Regions from separate parts of the Ruegeria sp. CDSA021 genome, predicted to be linked through region 4. Evidence: riboswitches for the same ligand, from Rfam matches in the RefSeq annotation. Region 4 holds a riboswitch; each other region holds the start of a gene.
What was found. A riboswitch is a leader RNA that binds a small molecule or an ion and turns the genes downstream of it on or off. The one in region 4 is predicted to bind cobalamin.
Positions count from the first base shown of each region.

Region 1: another riboswitch for cobalamin. It lies ahead of AC2FLD_RS06595 (DUF1636 family protein); the one in region 4 lies ahead of AC2FLD_RS04035 (DUF1636 family protein).
Region 2: another riboswitch for cobalamin. It lies ahead of AC2FLD_RS14605 (hypothetical protein); the one in region 4 lies ahead of AC2FLD_RS04035 (DUF1636 family protein).
Region 3: another riboswitch for cobalamin. It lies ahead of AC2FLD_RS15660 (energy-coupling factor ABC transporter permease); the one in region 4 lies ahead of AC2FLD_RS04035 (DUF1636 family protein).

Region 1 covers NZ_JBXWQJ010000004.1:58,131-62,513, reverse strand. The annotation lists gene AC2FLD_RS06610 (FecCD family ABC transporter permease) at 1-687, opposite strand, end outside; gene AC2FLD_RS06605 (ABC transporter substrate-binding protein) at 689-1,639, opposite strand; gene AC2FLD_RS06600 (ABC transporter ATP-binding protein) at 1,652-2,428, opposite strand; gene AC2FLD_RS06595 (DUF1636 family protein) at 2,425-2,781, opposite strand; cobalamin riboswitch at 2,880-3,076, opposite strand; gene AC2FLD_RS06590 (D-lyxose/D-mannose family sugar isomerase) at 3,176-3,841, opposite strand; gene AC2FLD_RS06585 (carbohydrate kinase family protein) at 3,858-4,383, opposite strand, start outside.
Region 2 covers NZ_JBXWQJ010000010.1:129,662-134,044, reverse strand. The annotation lists gene rsgA (ribosome small subunit-dependent GTPase A) at 1-920, shown strand, start outside; gene AC2FLD_RS14610 (alpha/beta hydrolase family protein) at 957-1,814, opposite strand; cobalamin riboswitch at 1,946-2,167, shown strand; gene AC2FLD_RS14605 (hypothetical protein) at 2,259-2,666, shown strand; gene AC2FLD_RS14600 (protein-tyrosine phosphatase family protein) at 2,669-3,169, opposite strand; gene AC2FLD_RS14595 (DNA polymerase III subunit gamma/tau) at 3,342-4,383, shown strand, end outside.
Region 3 covers NZ_JBXWQJ010000011.1:160,266-164,648, reverse strand. The annotation lists gene AC2FLD_RS15670 (hypothetical protein) at 87-401, opposite strand; gene AC2FLD_RS15665 (HD domain-containing protein) at 608-1,201, shown strand; gene AC2FLD_RS15660 (energy-coupling factor ABC transporter permease) at 1,358-2,038, opposite strand; cobalamin riboswitch at 2,091-2,232, opposite strand; gene AC2FLD_RS15655 (ActR/PrrA/RegA family redox response regulator transcription factor) at 2,403-2,957, opposite strand; gene AC2FLD_RS15650 (SCO family protein) at 3,039-3,665, opposite strand; gene regB (sensor histidine kinase RegB) at 3,757-4,383, shown strand, end outside.
Region 4 covers NZ_JBXWQJ010000002.1:366,651-371,033, reverse strand. The annotation lists gene AC2FLD_RS04045 (FGGY-family carbohydrate kinase) at 1-751, shown strand, start outside; partial or broken gene AC2FLD_RS04040 (NAD(P)-dependent oxidoreductase) at 1,197-2,159, opposite strand; cobalamin riboswitch at 2,300-2,516, shown strand; gene AC2FLD_RS04035 (DUF1636 family protein) at 2,611-2,985, shown strand; gene cobW (cobalamin biosynthesis protein CobW) at 2,987-4,042, shown strand; gene cobN (cobaltochelatase subunit CobN) at 4,046-4,383, shown strand, end outside.

The sequences.
Region 1 (4,383 bases), on a different contig from region 4:
GGCTGTGAAATCACCAGTCAGCAACGCATCTAGCCAGCGGCTGCGATAAAGGGCGTAGCTCAGGATCAACCCCAGACCGATCACGACCAGGGGGAATGTCTGCCACCGGGCGAGTCCCAACCCACCCAGCATCCAGAATATGACCGAATGCGCCGCGCGATTGTCGCCAGAGAAAATCAAGTAGTTCGTGATTGCGGAAAACAGAAAGGAGACGGCTAAACCGGCTAGAATCAATTTTTCCGGCGCACTTGTGCGCAAACCCTGGACCAGTGCCAGAACGATAGCCGATGCGATCAGACCCCCGCAAAACGCGGCCAAAGGTAAGGTCCATATGCCCAGTACATCCCCGGTGACAGTGATCACCAGAACCGCACCCGCAGCCGCACCCGAGGATAGGCCAAACAGAAAAGGGTCGGCCAGATCGTTGCGCGTAGTGGTTTGCAGAACCACACCTACAACCCCAAGACCCGCGCCAATCACCGCAGCGAACAAAGCTCGGGGCAGGCGCAAGTCAAACACGATCCGGTGCATGGGGGACATGTCACCTTCGACAAGACCCGTACCCAGGCCAATCGCCGAGATCACGTCGCGCACCGGAATTTGCGTCGTTCCATAAACGATGGACAGCAGCAAAAGGGCGATCAAAACGATCGCCCCCAGCAATATCGAACGGCCCAAATGGACCATATCAGTTGATCTCCGGATGCATCGCTTTGGCCATCTTCTCAATGGCTTCAATGTTCGCCGGTCCAGGTGTCAGTTCTTCGTAACGCAGGCCAATCCAGCGTTCGTTCTTGACGGCATCGGTTTGTGACATAACTGGATGATCTTTCAGAAACTGGAAAGTATCTTCTGCACCGTTTCCGGTCTGATAGTCCAGCAATACCAGGAACTCAGGGTTGGCGGCAGCCACGGCCTCCCACGAAGTGCGGCCCCAGCTTGTTTCCAGATCATGGGTCACGCTTTCGCCTCCGGCCGCTGCAATCATTGCGTCGGGAATTGCGAATTTGCCGGCTGTGAAAGGCGCATCTGCTGGCCCATCCAAGAGGAAGACGCGCGTTTTCGCCAAGTCGACAGTTTTCGCTTCGATGGCGGTCAGTTGGTCCTTCCAACCCGCGACCAGTGCCTCGGCCTTGTCTTCAACCTGCATGACCTGACCAAGACGCAACACGTCGTTGAACAGCAGATCCATGCTGGCCGTGGGGCGATCCTTGTCCAAATGGATACAGCTTTCGGTCAGAACCATGGTCTTGATGCCGAAGGGTTCCAAAGTGTCCGGGGTCACGTCGCCACCCGGCTTCATGCCATAATACCAGCCTGCAAAGAACAGGTCCGGCTCGACCGAGACGAGGTTTTCGATGGTTGGGTATTTGGGCGCAAGCTCAGGAATTTCGCCGCGTTGCGCTTCAAAATCAGGGCTTGTCTTGTACCATCCGGTGATGCCGGTCAGGCCCACGATCTGGTCTTGCAGGCCAAGGGCGAAAGCCATGTCTGTCATGTTCATGTCATGCACGACAAGACGTTCCGGTGCGGTTTCAAACACCAACGTTTCACCGCAATTGTCCACTGTTATAGCATCTGCAGCCGCGCCGCTGGCCAGACCGGTGAACAAAGCCACGGGCCAGAGTTTGTGCATCATTGTAAGCTCCTGTTATGATGACAGTTTTCTTTTTCGGATATCCAAGGCAGGGATCATGCGGCCTTCATGCTGAAAGCACAGGTAATCCACGCCAAAGGTGTCGCGCACCCGGTCGGGGGTCAGTACGTCGCTAACAGGTCCGAACCCTGTCAGGCGTGTGGATTTCATCAACGCAACATGGGTGGCGAATTCCGGAATCATGACCAGATCATGCACGATCATGACCACCGTTACGCCCAACTCGGCAACCAAGGACAGCATGTGCCCCTTGGCATCCGGGTCCAGATGGTTTGTCGGTTCGTCCAAAAACAGTAAAGACGGGTTTTGTGCCAGCGCCCGCGCGATATGCGCCCGCTGGCGTTCGCCTCCCGATAGTTGGCCTATGGGTTTTCCGGCAAGATGCAACAGACCGGCCGTCGCCAGAACCCGATCAAGATCCTCTTTATGTTCTCCTGCCGATCGATCAGCTTTAATCGGGATTTGCCCCAGAGCAACATAGTCGCGCAGACGCAATCGAGCATCTGGCATTTCCTGCTGGCCAACCACTGCAATGGTTCGAGCACGTTCATGAGCGGTAAGAGTACGGAGGCTTTGATTTCGGACGCGAACGTCCCCCAGAACCAGCCTTTCAATTCCGCACAGCAAGTTCAGCAGAGTGGTTTTTCCGGCACCATTTGGTCCAGCGATTGCGAGAATTGAGCCTTCGTCGAGACTGAATGACACATCCTGAAGCAGCACATCGCCATTCAGGGCATAGTACTCCAGATCTTCGACAACCAGAAAACTCATGAAGCCCCCTGCGATGGCATGGCAGGCATCCGCGACAAGGTTTTGGCAAACAGGGCAGGGGGGCGATCTGAAGCGCTGGTCCAGCCGTCTTTGCTGTCGCCAAACTGGGTTGCAAATTCAACCAGAGCGGTCAGATCGTTGGCCGTCTCAATATCGCCAAACAGGTACTGCGCTTTTCCCGTAGCCTGAAAACCAACGGTCATGGCCCGTTCACAACCTGCCATGCAGGCAATCAACCGGATTTCAAAACCGTCTGGCAACCGATCGTCCAATGCGGTTTGCACGGCTTCCGCCGTCATCGTTCCTTGACATGTGGAACAGATCAGAACGAAATGCTCAGGATAGGTGGTCATTGCCGTCTCCGTCTTTTGTCGGACACAGACAGGGGGACCATACCGGGTTTTCACGCAAACGCGCCATCGAGCCTCCTTCCAGGACGCCCCGCCCCGGGTTGGTTTAACATGCGATGGCAGGTCTCCTGACTTGCGGGTCAAGGCTCGGCCAACCTTCCCAACCCCTCGAGGTCAGTGGTGAAGTGGCGTCGCTCTCCGCTTACAGTTGCGGGGGCAGTCACGGACTTGGCGCAAGGGTGCGCCGTACCGTATTCCCATTTTCATCCCTTGCGGAACCATCGAGATCAGCTAGTCCGGCAATGCAAGACTTGTCAAGCGGTAGGAAACTGGGGCTGGCACGAAAAACAAGTGTTGTGCCCGCTATTCCTTTTGCACAGGCTCAACTGGATCAACCTTAGTAGTCTGAAACAAGAAGGAAATCGGGTTCGGCATCTTCCTCGATTTTCGAGAACCTCGGGATTGGGTCTTCGAACACATTATCGGTGCGGTCGTCATTCACGGTCGAAACCTCGCCAATCAGGCAATCGCCGCGTTCTGCCCAAAAAGCGTGCCAGACGCCTGGCATCAAGGTCACGCTTTGCCCTGGTTTCAGGCGCAGATGCTCGCCTTGTTTTAGGGTAACCGGGCAGGCATCGCTTGGCACCGTAATAGGCGTGTCCCGGTCGATGCCTCCCTCAGGGTCTGACGCGTAAATCTCCAGCACCAGATCGCCGCCGCCCCGGTTGATGATGTCTTCAGCCTTTACGATGTGACGATGCATTGGGGATAGCTGTTTATCTTTCGAGATCAATAGCTTTTCTGCGTACAGCATCCCACGACCGGATTTCAAATCGTTCACTTCACCATTGCGCAGGGTAAAAAGAAAAAGGCCCAACTCGTCAAACCGGCCTTGGGCGTAATCGGTAATGTCCCAACCCAAGCCCCGGTCTCGGATCGTCTGCGCCTCAGGGCTGCGCAGCTGCTCGGGCGACCAATATGCGAAAGGCGGCAACACTGCTCCGAAGGATTGGATGAAAGTCTGCGCTTCAGACTTGATGCGGTTTATTTCGGATCGCTTCATTGGCTAACCTCAATGATCAAAGCTCATGTGCCCAAGGCGGCTCTGCCCCGGCACGGGAAACGGTTACAGCTGCAACCTCAGCGCCCAAGGCCATTGCCGCGCGCAAAGCGTCGGGGGTCAGGTTTCGCACCCCCGGTTTTGTCAGATGACCCGCTCGGTGGAGTTCGGTCAACACGCCTGCATTGAACGTATCTCCGGCACCGATTGTATCGACGACCTGCACCGGTTTCACTGGCACGGATACCTGTGACCCATCCGCCAAATATCCGTTCGCGCCGTCGCGGCCCCGGGTCACGATCAGGGCCGATGGTCCGGTCTGCAACAGCAAGGCGGCCTTTGCCGCTTCGGGTTCACTGCCGGGAATGATCCAGTCCAGATCCTCGTCCGATACTTTGACGATATCCGATTGGGCGATCATCCGGTTCAGGCGTGTTCGATACCGGGTTTGATCTGCGATGAAACCCGGACGGATATTGGGGTCCAGCATCACTGCCCGATCGCCTCCGTGCTGGTTCAGCAATGACGCGTAGGCATCGGCACAG
Region 2 (4,383 bases), on a different contig from region 4:
TGATCGGGCTGAACCCAGAGGGCGAATTTCAACTGCTGACCCCTGATCAATCGACCGGTAGCTATGCCGTCGGAGACTGGGTTCTCACTGACAACGACAAACGCGTTCACCATCTGCTCGACCGGCGCAGCCTACTGCAACGACGAGCTGCAGGTACAGGTGCTGCGACGCAACTGATCGCAGCCAATGTCGATGTGCTGTTCATCGTCAGTTCGTGCAACGCAGATTTCAACCCGCCCCGGCTAGAGCGTTATCTGGCGCTTGCGCATCAAGCAGGATGTTACCCAGTCATTGTCCTGACAAAGGCTGACAAATCTAATGACCCCAAGCGTTTCTCAGGACAGGTGCAGGCCCTGGACCCGTATCTGACAGTTCTGGCAATCAACGCACTGGACCCAGCGGAAATTGAAACGGTTCTGTCCTGGTGTCCTAAAGGCCAGACGGGCGCGCTGGTTGGGTCGTCAGGTGTTGGCAAGACGACACTGTCCAACGCCTTGACCGATCAAGATCTTGCCACGTCAGGTATTCGAGAGGACGACGCTCGCGGTCGGCACACAACTACGGCACGCGCATTACATCGGATGCGCAACGGCGGCTGGCTGATCGACACGCCTGGAATGCGCGCTTTGCGCTTGCTGGACGCTCAGGACGGTATCGACGAAGTTTTTTCAGACCTCACCGAACTTGGCCTGAACTGCCGCTTTTCAGATTGTCAGCACGACTCCGAGCCAGGCTGCGCGGTACAGCAGGCAATCAACCAAGGCGTGCTTGATCCTGCCCGCTTGGATCGTTGGCGAAAACTTCGGCGCGAAGATCAGCGCAACTCGGAAACTGTCGCCCAATCCCGGGCGCGGGACAAAGCGTTTGGTAAGATGGTGCGGGGTGTCATGCAGGAACAAAAACTGCGCAAAGGGCGATAGCTGGAAGGTGTACGTCAATTCGTGTGCCGCGCCTGGTCAAGCGATCAGGCGCGGCCATACTGCCGCATTGCGCCGGGCAAATGCTCCGATATGGCCAATCTCCGGCAATCCGAAATCATCAGACCTAAGCAGGTGCCGCTTAGCCTCGGTGCCATAAAGGTCGGCAAGCCGCCAGACCGCTTCTGGCGGGACCATCTGGTCGTCTTCGAAAGTGAACAAGTCCACGGGTGTACGAGAGCCGTCCCAACGCGTCTCCGGAAGGTATTGTCCGATTTCAGGCACATAACTCAAAGGTGCCGTGCACCATTTGCGCCATTGCCAGTAGACCGAGGCCGGCAAGTCCGCGCCAAACCCGATTGCCTTTCCCGGCAGATAGCCCAGCGCTTTTACCAGCAATGGCGCGTGCCCATACCAGAACACACCGGCCAATCCTCGATAAGGCCACGGGTGATCGCTCAGGGTCACAAGCCCCGAACACACGGAAATCATTCGATCGATCAGATCAATATCCGGCTGAACCGGCCCCAGCATCGCACCTACCGAATGACCAATTGTCCACTGCTGCGCATCAGGATAGCGCATGCGCATTTCCGTCCGCGCCGCTGGCATGTCGATCAAAGCCCAATCCGCCATTGTCGCACGCGCATCCTTCATACGGCCGGTCAGAGAATGCCCGAAATCCCGATAGTCATAAGTCAGGCACGCCATGCCTCGCTCTGCAGCCAGCCAACGTGCGAAGTGGCGATAATAGTCGCGCGGCACACCTGTTGCGCTGTTCAGAACAACCACGGTCTCGGGTTCTGTGATCGGTCGGTACAGCCGCGCTGATAAGGTCGTCGACCCGGACGGAAAGAGGAAATCTTCGGTCAAAACCGCCTGCTCTGTGTCCAACATGATCCCTGACCTTGCGCTGAAAATTGACTTGCTTACCTTCAATGGTGAAAACTCTACGCGGGAACTTTCCACCCATCCAGCATGACCAAACGTCGGGCGAAAAGATCAGCTTGACTCGGCACCGGGTCAGACGCTAGCGGTTGTGTGATGGTTCCTGTCCCCCACAAGGGGTCGGGATGAAAAGGGAACACGGTGCGGTTCAGCCTGGTCATTCGGGCGCAAACCAAATCCGCGACTGCCCCCGCAACTGTAAGCGGTGAGCAATGCCAAAACACCACTGGCCCCTGGGGCTGGGAAGGTCGGCAAAGCCAAGACCCGCAAGTCAGGAGACCTGCCATCGGAATTGAAACCGAAACTCGGGCGGGGTGTCCGGGCAGGTCCTGACTGCACTTTGCCGTCCCACCTGACCCGATCTTCCTGTCCAACACGCGCGGAGGGCGCAGGATGATCTGGAAGACAAAGACACATGAATACAGCGCAACAGTATGTCAGCGGACAGGCAAAACCTGCCCTGCCTTGGCGCGACTTGCGCGCTCGGTTTCCGAGGCTATGACTCAGGCCACAGCGGCCACAGGCGACGAATTCGAGTTTGATGGCGGCAGTGAATTGGCGCATTGCGCGGAAGGGTGCCACGCAACCGTTCGAGCTCAATCAGACAGAATTCGCATCTTTTGCGGCACACAGTCTGAAGTTCAGCCCGAGGACCTGAACGCGTACGCCGATCTGATCTTTGGGAATACGTTCACCACCTTGCCATCCGGCCTCATTGCAGACCCACCCTGCGCGATGATCGAGGTTGTAACGCTGCGGCCCCGCAAACCCGTGCACGCGCCTGAACATCTTTCGGCCTAAGACTACACGACCTGAGTCTGAAATTCCCGTGCCGCCCAGGCCAGTTGGGCATCTGTTTCCACTGCACAGGGACGCAACACCCGCAAACGCTCAAGGGCCTTGTCTGCCCGCTCGCCGCATTCGACCATCAGCCTCAGGACAACCATCCCCGACCTGCCGCAGCCGCCCCGACAATGCACCAGCACCCGGCCTCCTCCAGCCAGGGCGTGCCGGGCGGCGGCGCTGACGCCGGGCCATGCCTCTTCAACTGCTGCAGTAGGTGCACCAAAGTCTTCGATCGGCAGATGCACCCACCGGCTCGCGCGGCTTTGGATATCGCTGCCGAAATCCTGCGCCCCATGCTGAAGCAGCTCGACATCCGTTGTCATTGAAACAACAAGCCCCGGCTTCCATGCCGCAATCGTTTCAAGATCACCCCCGTAATCACCACCGCGTCCGGGCATCGACGTCAGGGCAAGCGTTCCCCCTGCGACTTGCAAAGCATAGATAACCAGCTGCGACATGAACCTGTGTCCTCCACCCAGAACTCGTTACAAATATGAGTCTTTAAATCTGTTGGAACAGCTTAGTGCGAAACCGGCCGGTTTCTAAATCAAAAATCATCGCGCCATGCTGTGGACGTAAACGACAGCGGCCACTACGCTGTGCCGAAGCCCCGAATCCGACCGAGAAAACATGACCGACACTCCCAGCCCCGCCTATCAGGTTCTCGCCCGCAAATATCGCCCGGAAACCTTTGCCGATCTGGTGGGCCAGGATGCCATGGTGCGCACCCTGAAAAACGCATTCGAAGCGGACCGGATTGCGCAGGCTTTCATCATGACCGGCATTCGCGGCACCGGTAAAACCACCACCGCGCGGATCATCGCCAAGGGCATGAACTGCATCGGTCCCGACGGCGCTGGCAGCCCAACGACCGAACCTTGCGGCCAATGCGAACATTGCGTGGCGATCATGGAAGGCCGCCATGTCGATGTGATGGAGATGGACGCCGCCAGCCGAACCGGTGTGAACGACATCCGCGAGATCATCGACAGTGTCCGCTATCGCGCCGCCAGCGCACGTTACAAGATCTACATTATCGACGAGGTTCACATGCTCTCGACCAGCGCCTTCAACGCGCTGCTCAAGACGCTTGAGGAACCGCCTGAGCATGTGAAATTCATCTTCGCAACCACCGAAATCCGCAAAGTGCCTGTCACGGTTCTGTCCCGCTGTCAGCGCTTTGATTTGCGCCGGATTGAACCAGAGGACATGATCGGCCTTCTGCAAAAGATCGCGGCTGCCGAAAACGCTCAGATCGCCGAAGATGCTCTGGCGCTGATCACCCGCGCAGCAGAAGGATCGGCAAGGGATGCAACCTCGCTGCTGGATCAGGCAATTTCGCACGGGGCAGGTGAAACCACGGCCGAACAGGTCCGCGCAATGCTGGGACTTGCGGACCGTGGCCGCGTTCTGGACCTGATGGACATGATCCTGCGTGGCGATGCCGCTGGCGCGCTGACGGAACTGAGCGGACAATACGCAGAAGGCGCAGACCCTTTAGCCGTCTTGCGCGATCTGGCCGAAATCACGCATTGGGTGTCCGTCGTAAAGATCACGCCCGACGCCGCCGAAGACCCGACTGTTTCGCCGGATGAACGGAGCCGTGGCCAGCACATGGCAGAGGCCCTGCCGATGCGTGTCCTGACCCGAATGTGGCAGATGCTGCTGAAGG
Region 3 (4,383 bases), on a different contig from region 4:
GGTTAAACTCAGTCCCGGCTGCCCCTAGCATTCCTTGGGGCAGGTGGCAATGTCGATGGCTTCGGATCGAAGGTTATGGGCCGCTGTCAGCTTGGGGTGCCTTCAATTTTTACTTTTGGTATCGCTTCGAAAAAATCTGTGCCGACGGCAACAATACAACTAATGCCGTTCGCATTGGTGACCAGTACGGTATAACTTCCGGTTTCTTTTGAGGTCCAGACCTCCATCACCGAATGCGCGCCACGCGTTTTTTGCAGGCCGCCAAAGGCCAATTCCTCGGCGTAATTTTCCTGCAATTTGGCGATAATATCGTCGCGCTCTGCGCAATTCTTGGCAAAGGCGGGCGGGGCTGTGGCAGCCATACCAAAGGTCAATGCAAGGGCGAACAAACGCTTGAACATGACAAACTCCTTTCATTTCGCGTTTCGCTTGTGAGAGGAGCACACCGGGAGAAGCATGTGCCCCCCTCGGTTTTTATGTCGGGATCGGATGATGTTGTTTCAAAGCACGAATGCTCAAGAAAACGTTGGCAGCAAGTGATCCTGACAGGTAGATCATACCATAAAATTACGATTTTAATGTGTTCGACTTCACAAGGCATGGCAAAATGGCAACACAACCCCGAGCATGGCAGAGGATGCTGTCAGGCCGCAGGCTGGACCTGTTGGACCCAACCCCGGTCGATATCGAGATCGAAGATATCGCGCATGGGCTGGCCTTTGTGGCCCGCTGGAACGGGCAGACAAACGGTGAATTCGCCTATTCCGTAGCCGAACATTCTCTGCTGGTCGAAGAGATTTTTGGCCGCATTGCCTCCAAAGCCCCCGCTAAATGGCGATTGGCAGCCTTGTTACATGACGCACCGGAATATGTGATCGGCGATATGATCTCACCCGTCAAATCCGCTGTAGGCCCGGACTATGGCGCACTGGATGACCGGTTGGCGGCGGCGATCCATATCCGATTCGGGTTGCCTGCTGAAGTGCCGAAGACGATCAAACGACAGATCAAGAAAGCCGACAAGATCAGCGCCTGGATGGAGGCCACCCAAATCGCGGGATTCTCTGAGCCAGAAGCGACCAAGTTCTTCGGTCGCCCGGATAAGGCGGTGATGGAGGGGTTGAGGATTACGCTGCGCCCGCCGGTCAAGGTGCGAGAGGCGTATATGGAACGACATGCGGCGTTAATAGCTTTTCTATAGAAAACCAATTTCAACCAATGTCCGGGTTGCACCCAAAGCTACCGAGATGATGCGGGGTAACGATTGACTGTGTTGACGATGTTGCAAGGGGATTCCATCAATACCGTCTAGGGTGATCTGTGGCACGAAGAGCACCACAGATCGTCAATTTCACGCCTAAGTGGCTGCGTTATGCAAACGGTTGGCGAACACGCCTTTGTCGGTCAGATCACGCAAGCTTTTCGCGCCTGCCAGAGCTGCCAGATCGGCCAACGGTTCGATCAGAATGACTAGCAGATACGCCACCCCAAAGCTGGTTACAGCTGTAAGGTTCTCGCTGCCGAAGCCTTGACCGTAAATCGCCCAGAAAGCCACCCAAGCCACAACACCACCCTGATAGACCGCTGACATCTTTAGTACGTCCAAGTACCGCAGATCGACATATGCAGTCGTCGATGGAATAACTTTCTTTGCCAGCGCGTCCACTGCAAAGAGCGGGAACAGCAGAGTGGAGATGTTCACAAAATACATTGGCAAATCAGTTGGGGCGAAAAGGAAACCCTGGATCGCCAAACCACCCGCAAGACCGAGGGCCGCAGGCCCGGAACCAAGTAGCAAAAACAGTGTCGTACCAAGGATTATGTGCACTTCGGAGATTCCAACAGCGAAGTGTGGCAAGATTTCAAAGAAGATGAACACCCCAAAAGCGGCAATGACAGACCGAACGCCAAATGAGACGACGGAGTGGGTTTGGAGATCATCATTGATCACTTTCAAGGAATAGCCCGCAGCGGCAGCAGCCGTCCCATAGGCGAGGGCCATTTTCGCGCCGTCAACGACGCCAGGTTCGATATGCATAGTAGAGTTCCTTTCGCGTCCACCCGACGCAGAAAAAGGGCCAGAAAATTCCGGCGGTTGCGTAAAGATGGTTGGTATCCTGACTCGTAGCCTTGAAAACTATGACTACTTACAGTTGCGGGGGCAGTCCGGGCTTTTACCTGGTTCCCAATTAAGACCTCCTCTCGAAGGTCACCATCGTCGCTACACTACACAAGCTAAGGTTCGGAGCAAGGCTTGATTGCGGCGCTTAGGCATTTGCCAGCGGCAGATGAAGCGGAAATTAGGTTGGTGAATATGAAAATCCGCTTTGCCCCGCAAAGCAGACTTAATCCGTGTCCTCAGAGCAGAATCTTGGTTCAGATTGAAACCAATTCGCCACTCGTCACCGCGGGCTACGCTTCGCCAAAATACGCTGCAACGTCCTGCGATGCATGTTCAGCCGGCGTGCGGTCTCCGACACGTTCCGGTCGCACAGTTCGTAGACCCGCTGAATATGCTCCCAGCGCACGCGATCCGCGCTCATGGGGTTTTCCGGCGGTGGCGGCAGTTCGTCGCCCTTGGCCAGCAGCGCATTGGTGATGTCGGTGGCATCGGCGGGTTTGGACAGGTAATCGGTTGCACCGATCTTGACGGCCGCTACGGCAGTGGCAATCGCGCCATATCCGGTCAGAACAACAACCCGGCTGTCGGGGCGCTTTTCCCGCAGCACTTCGACAACATCCAACCCGTTGCCGTCTTCCAGCCGCAAATCCACAACCGCGTAAGCGGGCGGGCGGGCGGTAGAAATGGCGCGGCCTGCGGCAACGGAACCGGCGGTTTCAACTTCGAATCCGCGCTTTTCCATGGCCTTGGCCAGACGTCTCAGAAACGGCTCGTCATCATCTACCAAAAGCAGGGACTTGTCAGGGCCGATATCAAGCTGAGAACTGTCTGCCATATGTTAGGTCTTTCCGTTATTTCATGCCTTTGGCTTGGGTATGAGTAATAGCAGCGCAGGAACAAAGGTCAAACAACCTTGTCACGATGCGGCCTGATCCAGAAAGCACCCAACCTTGTCCGCCATCTGCTCGGCCGTGTCATCGCGCTTGAAAAACTCAAGAAAACCGTGCTCGGGCGTGACCAGATAGGTGAAGGTGGAATGATCGACCAAATAAAACTCGTCGCTTTTGTCATGGGCCTTGTAATAGGTTTTGTAGGCTTTGCTAGCTGCTTTCACTTGCTCGGGCGAGCCGGTCAGCGCGATGGTTTTGCCGCCGAGGTTGAATGCATAGTCGGCCATCACTTCGGGCGTGTCGCGATCCGGATCAATTGAGATGAACAGCGGCGTCACCGATTGCCCGCGTTCAGCCAGAATATCGACGGCCTCGGCGTTGCGCGACATGTCGAAAGGGCAGACATCGGGGCAGAACGTATAACCGAAATAAACCAGCGTCGGTTCAGTGATCACGTCTGCGTCAGTGACCGTCTCACCCTTGCCGTTGACCAGCTCAAAGGGTCCGCCGATTGCTGCGGTTCCTCCGGCGATCTGGCTGGACCGGCACTGCGCGAACTGATCGCCAGTGCCACCACCACGCGTCAGAAGCCACATGGCCCCAAGGCCAATTACCAGTACAACAGCTGCAAGAATTGCGTATAGACGGGTCATTTCAGTTTTCCGGTCGCAAGGGGGTTGTTGATCGCTTCGGCTGGGACACCTATCAAGATGATCAGCCTTTGCAACAGGACATAAAGAACCGATGGCAGAATCCAATCAGACTTTTTGGCGCGGCCAGGAACGGAGCAGCTGGATTCGCCTGCGCACCCTGATCCTGTTGCGATGGGTGGCCATCATCGGCCAGTTCACTGCCATCACCGTTGCCCAGCAATATTATGACGTGCAGCTGCATCTGGGCCTGTGCTATCTGGCCATCGGCATTTCGGTCATGAGCAATTTTACGGCCATTTTGTTGTTCCCGCAGAACAAGCGCCTGACCGAGTTTGAAAATTTCTTGATGATCCTGTTTGATCTGCTGCAGCTGTCGATACTGCTGTATCTGACGGGGGGCTTGAACAATCCGTTTGCGCTGCTTCTGTTGGGGCCGGTTACAATTTCTGCCAATGTCATGAGCACCCGGTCGACCCTGATCGTTGGGGCTGTGGCGATTGTTCTGACCACGCTGCTGGCCGAGTTTCACCTGCCACTGCGCACCAATCTGGGGCTGGTTCTGGATATTCCGGATATTCTGCTGTTCGGCAATTGGGCCGCAATCGTCATCGCTATCGTTTTTATCGGAGCCTACTCCCACCGCGTCAGCTCTGAAGTTCAGTCCATGTCCGAAGCATTGGCTGCAACGCATATGGCGTTGGCGCGCGAACAGAAGCTT
Region 4 (4,383 bases):
GCAGGTCGCATCGCAAACCGGCCTGCGCTTTGACACGCTGGTGCACTGCGGCATCCACGATTCAAACGCATCGCTTTTGCCTCATGTACTGACCCGAACCGGGCCGTTTTCCGTCGTTTCGACCGGGACATGGGTCATTGCCATGACCATCGGCGGCGAAGAAGTAACTCTGGAACCTTCGCGCGACACGCTTCTTAACGTCAACGCACTGGGTGCCCCGGTACCCTCCGCCCGTTTCATGGGGGGACGCGAGTTCGAGTTAGCGATGAACGGTCAAACCACTCAATGTGCAGAGCAATTCCTTGACCTGGTCGCGAAAGACGGCCCCATGCTCTTGCCCGCAATGGTCCCGGACAGCGGACCGTTTCAGGGGCAAAAACACAGCTGGATGGGGTCAGAGCCTTTGCCCGGAACCCAGGAACGCGCGGCGGCGGTGAGTTTTTACCTCGGATTGATGACCGCGGAATGCCTGTCGCTGACCGGACACAAGGGCCCCATTATCGTCGAAGGTCCATTTGCCAGGAACAAAGGCTTCGCCAGTATGCTCGCCGCGGCGACAAACTGCAGGGTCGACGCGACCGTCACCGCAACAGGAACGAGCCAGGGAGCCGCCCTCTTGGCAACAGGCGCACTCCCCGAGCGCGCGGCCTTCGACGTCGAAACCTATTTTCACAAGACCGACGAGAGCTACCAACGTTACGCGAACAGTTGGCACAGAGCCGCAAAAGCAGGCCTGGAACCACGCCCATAGGATACCCTAAAAACCTGCACGGAACTCCGATAGCAGACATTGGGGACCAGCGTGAAACTGAACGGAATGGGCTCGATGCCGCTGTTCTCTGCGGTGCGCCCTGACTGGCTGAAAGAGCACTAACCGGTCATTGCGATGTGAACTGGCTACTGCGGTTGCATTCGGCAGCGACAAGCCCCAATCCCGACATTCACAAGCCAGTTTGCAGTTTCCGATTTGCGCTGCAGAGATACCTCTGAGGGGGCCATGGCTGGATGTGGTTGTGCATTATCTTGAGGGCAACGTCGCCCTCTCCAAGAAAAGCCTGAGCGAGAGTCAACCTGACAAAAACCGCCAGTATCATGGGGCACGCACAGGTCAATGTCGCGCTGGGGATGGCAAAGGGTACTCGGTCTTGAACAATCGCAATACCGGGCGGCCCTTTGCCACCAATAACATCCGGCGTTCAGTGCCCGATCCGGTTTTGCGGGACGACCTCATACCCAGGCTCTTCGGGCTCATCATCCAGCATCTCGGGTGGAAATCCCGGCGCGCGGATGTCCAGACCGGTAGCCTCTTCCAATCGTTTGATGATGTTTGGCGACAACTCGCGTTCGCCATACCTTGCGATGGCGTCCTCGAAGATCTTGATCATGACCGGGTTCATCTCAAGCGGCACACCGGCGCGGTCCGCGACCTCCTGAAACAGACCTATATCCTTTTTCACCAAATCCATGGTGAACGAAATATCGCGGGATCCATTCAGGATGACCTGGCTTTCGGTTTCATGCACAAAGGACGTGCCAGAAGAGATTTTGATGGCCTCATAGGTCGTGCCCAGATCCATACCTGCTGCCTTGGCAGTCACCAGTGCTTCGGCACAGGTGATCAGATTGGCTGTGGCCAGATAGTTGGTCAGCACCTTCAGAACCGAGGCAGAGCCCAGTTCACCGGTGTGCAAAACACGCCGCCCCATGGTGGTCAGAAACGGTAGAATCCGTTCGAACGTTGCACGATCACATCCCGCGAAGATCGAGATATTGCCAGTGGCTGCCCGATGACACCCACCTGAAACCGGGCAATCCACCGCCGCGCCACCGCGTTCGATTACCTCAGCGCCCAGACGCTTGACCTCGGCTTCATCGGTGGTCGACATCTCCATCCAGATCTGGCCGGGGCCAACCTCCGGCAGCATCTCCTGCATCACGGCGTCCGAGGCTGCAGGCGACGGCAGGCAAGTGATGACCGCATCACAGTCCCGCATCAACTGAGCCGGACCCTCTGCTGCCTTTGCGCCTTGGGCGACAAACTCGGCCACCAGATCCGCGTTCAGATCATGCACCGTCAGATCAATACCATTTCGCAGCAAGGATCCTGACAGCTTGCCGCCGACATTTCCCAACCCGATAAATCCAACTTTCATATGTCGCCTCTCCCTGTTGGCATGTGCCCGTCATGCGATCACGGATTTATGCGACCATTCATGCCGCCCAACGACAACCGCAGGTCGCTTTTCGCATCCTTCCCCAGATGTTACGCGTAACGCGCTTGACAAGCGGGTCAGCGGTGCCGCATGTCCCTTTCGTTGGTGTCTGCAACAGCAGATGAAAAGGGAATGCGTCAACGGGTTGTCCGCCAAACGCAGCCGCCCCCGCGACCGTGACCGGAGAGGGTGCCCAATGCCACTGGCCAAGGCCGGGAAGGCGGGACATCCGACAGAGGACCCTTACGAACCGGGCCTCTGACATCCGCAAGCCGGGAGACCTGCCAGCACCCGAAGTTGAAACCGGGCGGGGTGTTCCGGTGTCGGGTCCATGTTGCAACACGTGGCCCGCTTGAAACCCCGTCCCCCGCGAAGAGGATTTGGGGGGATGAGAGATATGACTGAGACCGCACCGGTCGAGCTGCTGGTCTGTACGACCTGCCGCCGCGGTCAGGCTGTTGAGGATGATGCGCAGCGTCCCGGCACATTGCTGCACCAGGCCTTGGAACAGGCCGAATTGCCCGACGGCATTACCCTGAAACCCGTCGAGTGCCTTTCGAATTGCGATCAGGGCTGTTCCATAGTGCTGCGCGGTGGCCCGGATCGCTGGACCTTTGTTTATGAGAACTTGAATGAGGTTGATCATGTCGATGTCATCATCGACGGCATCACAAAGTATCTGGCCACCGAAGACGGCTTGGTCAAATGGCGCGAGCGCCCCGAACATTTCCGCAAAAACTGCGCCTCCCGCATTCCCCCGATTGGAGCCTGACATGTCGAACCTTGAAAAACTGCCCGTCACCGTGATCACCGGATTTCTGGGCTCGGGCAAGACGACACTGGTCAAACACCTGATGCAGAACCCACAGGGCAAGCGTCTGGCCGTGGTCGTCAACGAGTTCGGCGATGTGGGTGTCGATGGCGACATCCTGAAATCCTGTGCCATCCCGGACTGTCCGGCGGAAAACATCATGGAACTGGCAAACGGCTGCATCTGCTGCACCGTGGCCGACGATTTCATCCCAACCATCGAAGCCTTGATGGCGCTGGAGCCGCGCCCTGAGCATATCCTGATCGAAACCTCGGGCCTCGCTCTGCCCAAACCGTTACTCAAAGCCTTCGACTGGCCCGATATTCGCTCGAAGATCACCGTGGATGGCGTGATCGCTCTGGCCGATGCCGAGGCCGTCGCCGCCGGTCGGTTTGCACCGAATGTCGAAGCCGTGGATGCTCAGCGCATGGCCGACGACTCGATCGACCACGAAACGCCACTGTCCGAAGTGTTCGAGGATCAGATTTCCTGCGCCGACATCATCCTGCTGACGAAACCCGATCTGGCGGGCCCCGAGGGCGTGGCCAAGGCCAAAGAAGTCATCGCCGCCGAAGCGCCGCGCCCCCTGCCCGTGGTTGAGGTTGCCGAAGGCGTTGTGGATGTCCGCGTCGTGCTGGGCCTGGAAGCCGCTGCCGAGGATGACATGGATGCCCGCCCGTCGCATCACGACGGTCACCATGATCACGAACACGACGATTTTGAAAGCATCATCGTCGAACTGCCAGAACAGACCGACCCGGCCGCGCTGGTCACCAATATCGAACGCTTGGCGACCGAGCTGAACATCTTGCGCGTCAAGGGTTACGCTGCCGTCCAAGGCAAACCCATGCGCCTTCTCGTTCAAGCCGTCGGTGCGCGCGTTCGTCACCAGTATGACCGTCCGTGGGAACCGGGTGAAGAGCGCCGCTCGCGTCTGGTGGTCATTGCCGAGCATGACGACATCAAAGAGGCTGAAATCCGCGAGATCCTCGCGGGCGTCACCGAGGCCGCCGAGTAACCCATGCACGTCGTCTTCCGCGAAAGCCACGGGCTCGAGGAAACCGAGACCCCAACCGATCTGGGTCAAAGCCCGGCGGATCTGGTTGTCTTGTCCTTCTCGGACAGTGACCTCGGCGCATTCGCGGCGGGATGGCATCGCGGTGGCGGGCCCGAGGGGCGGATGCCGACGCTTCGACTGGCCAACCTGACGGCGCTCAAGCACCCTCTGTCCGTCGACACCTATGTCGAGCAGACGCTGGACGGCGCCAAGGGTATTCTGATCCGCTTGATTGGCGGCGTGCCTTACTGGTCGTACGGCTTGCAGCAGGTTCTGGCACTGGCGCAGGCCAAGGGCATCGC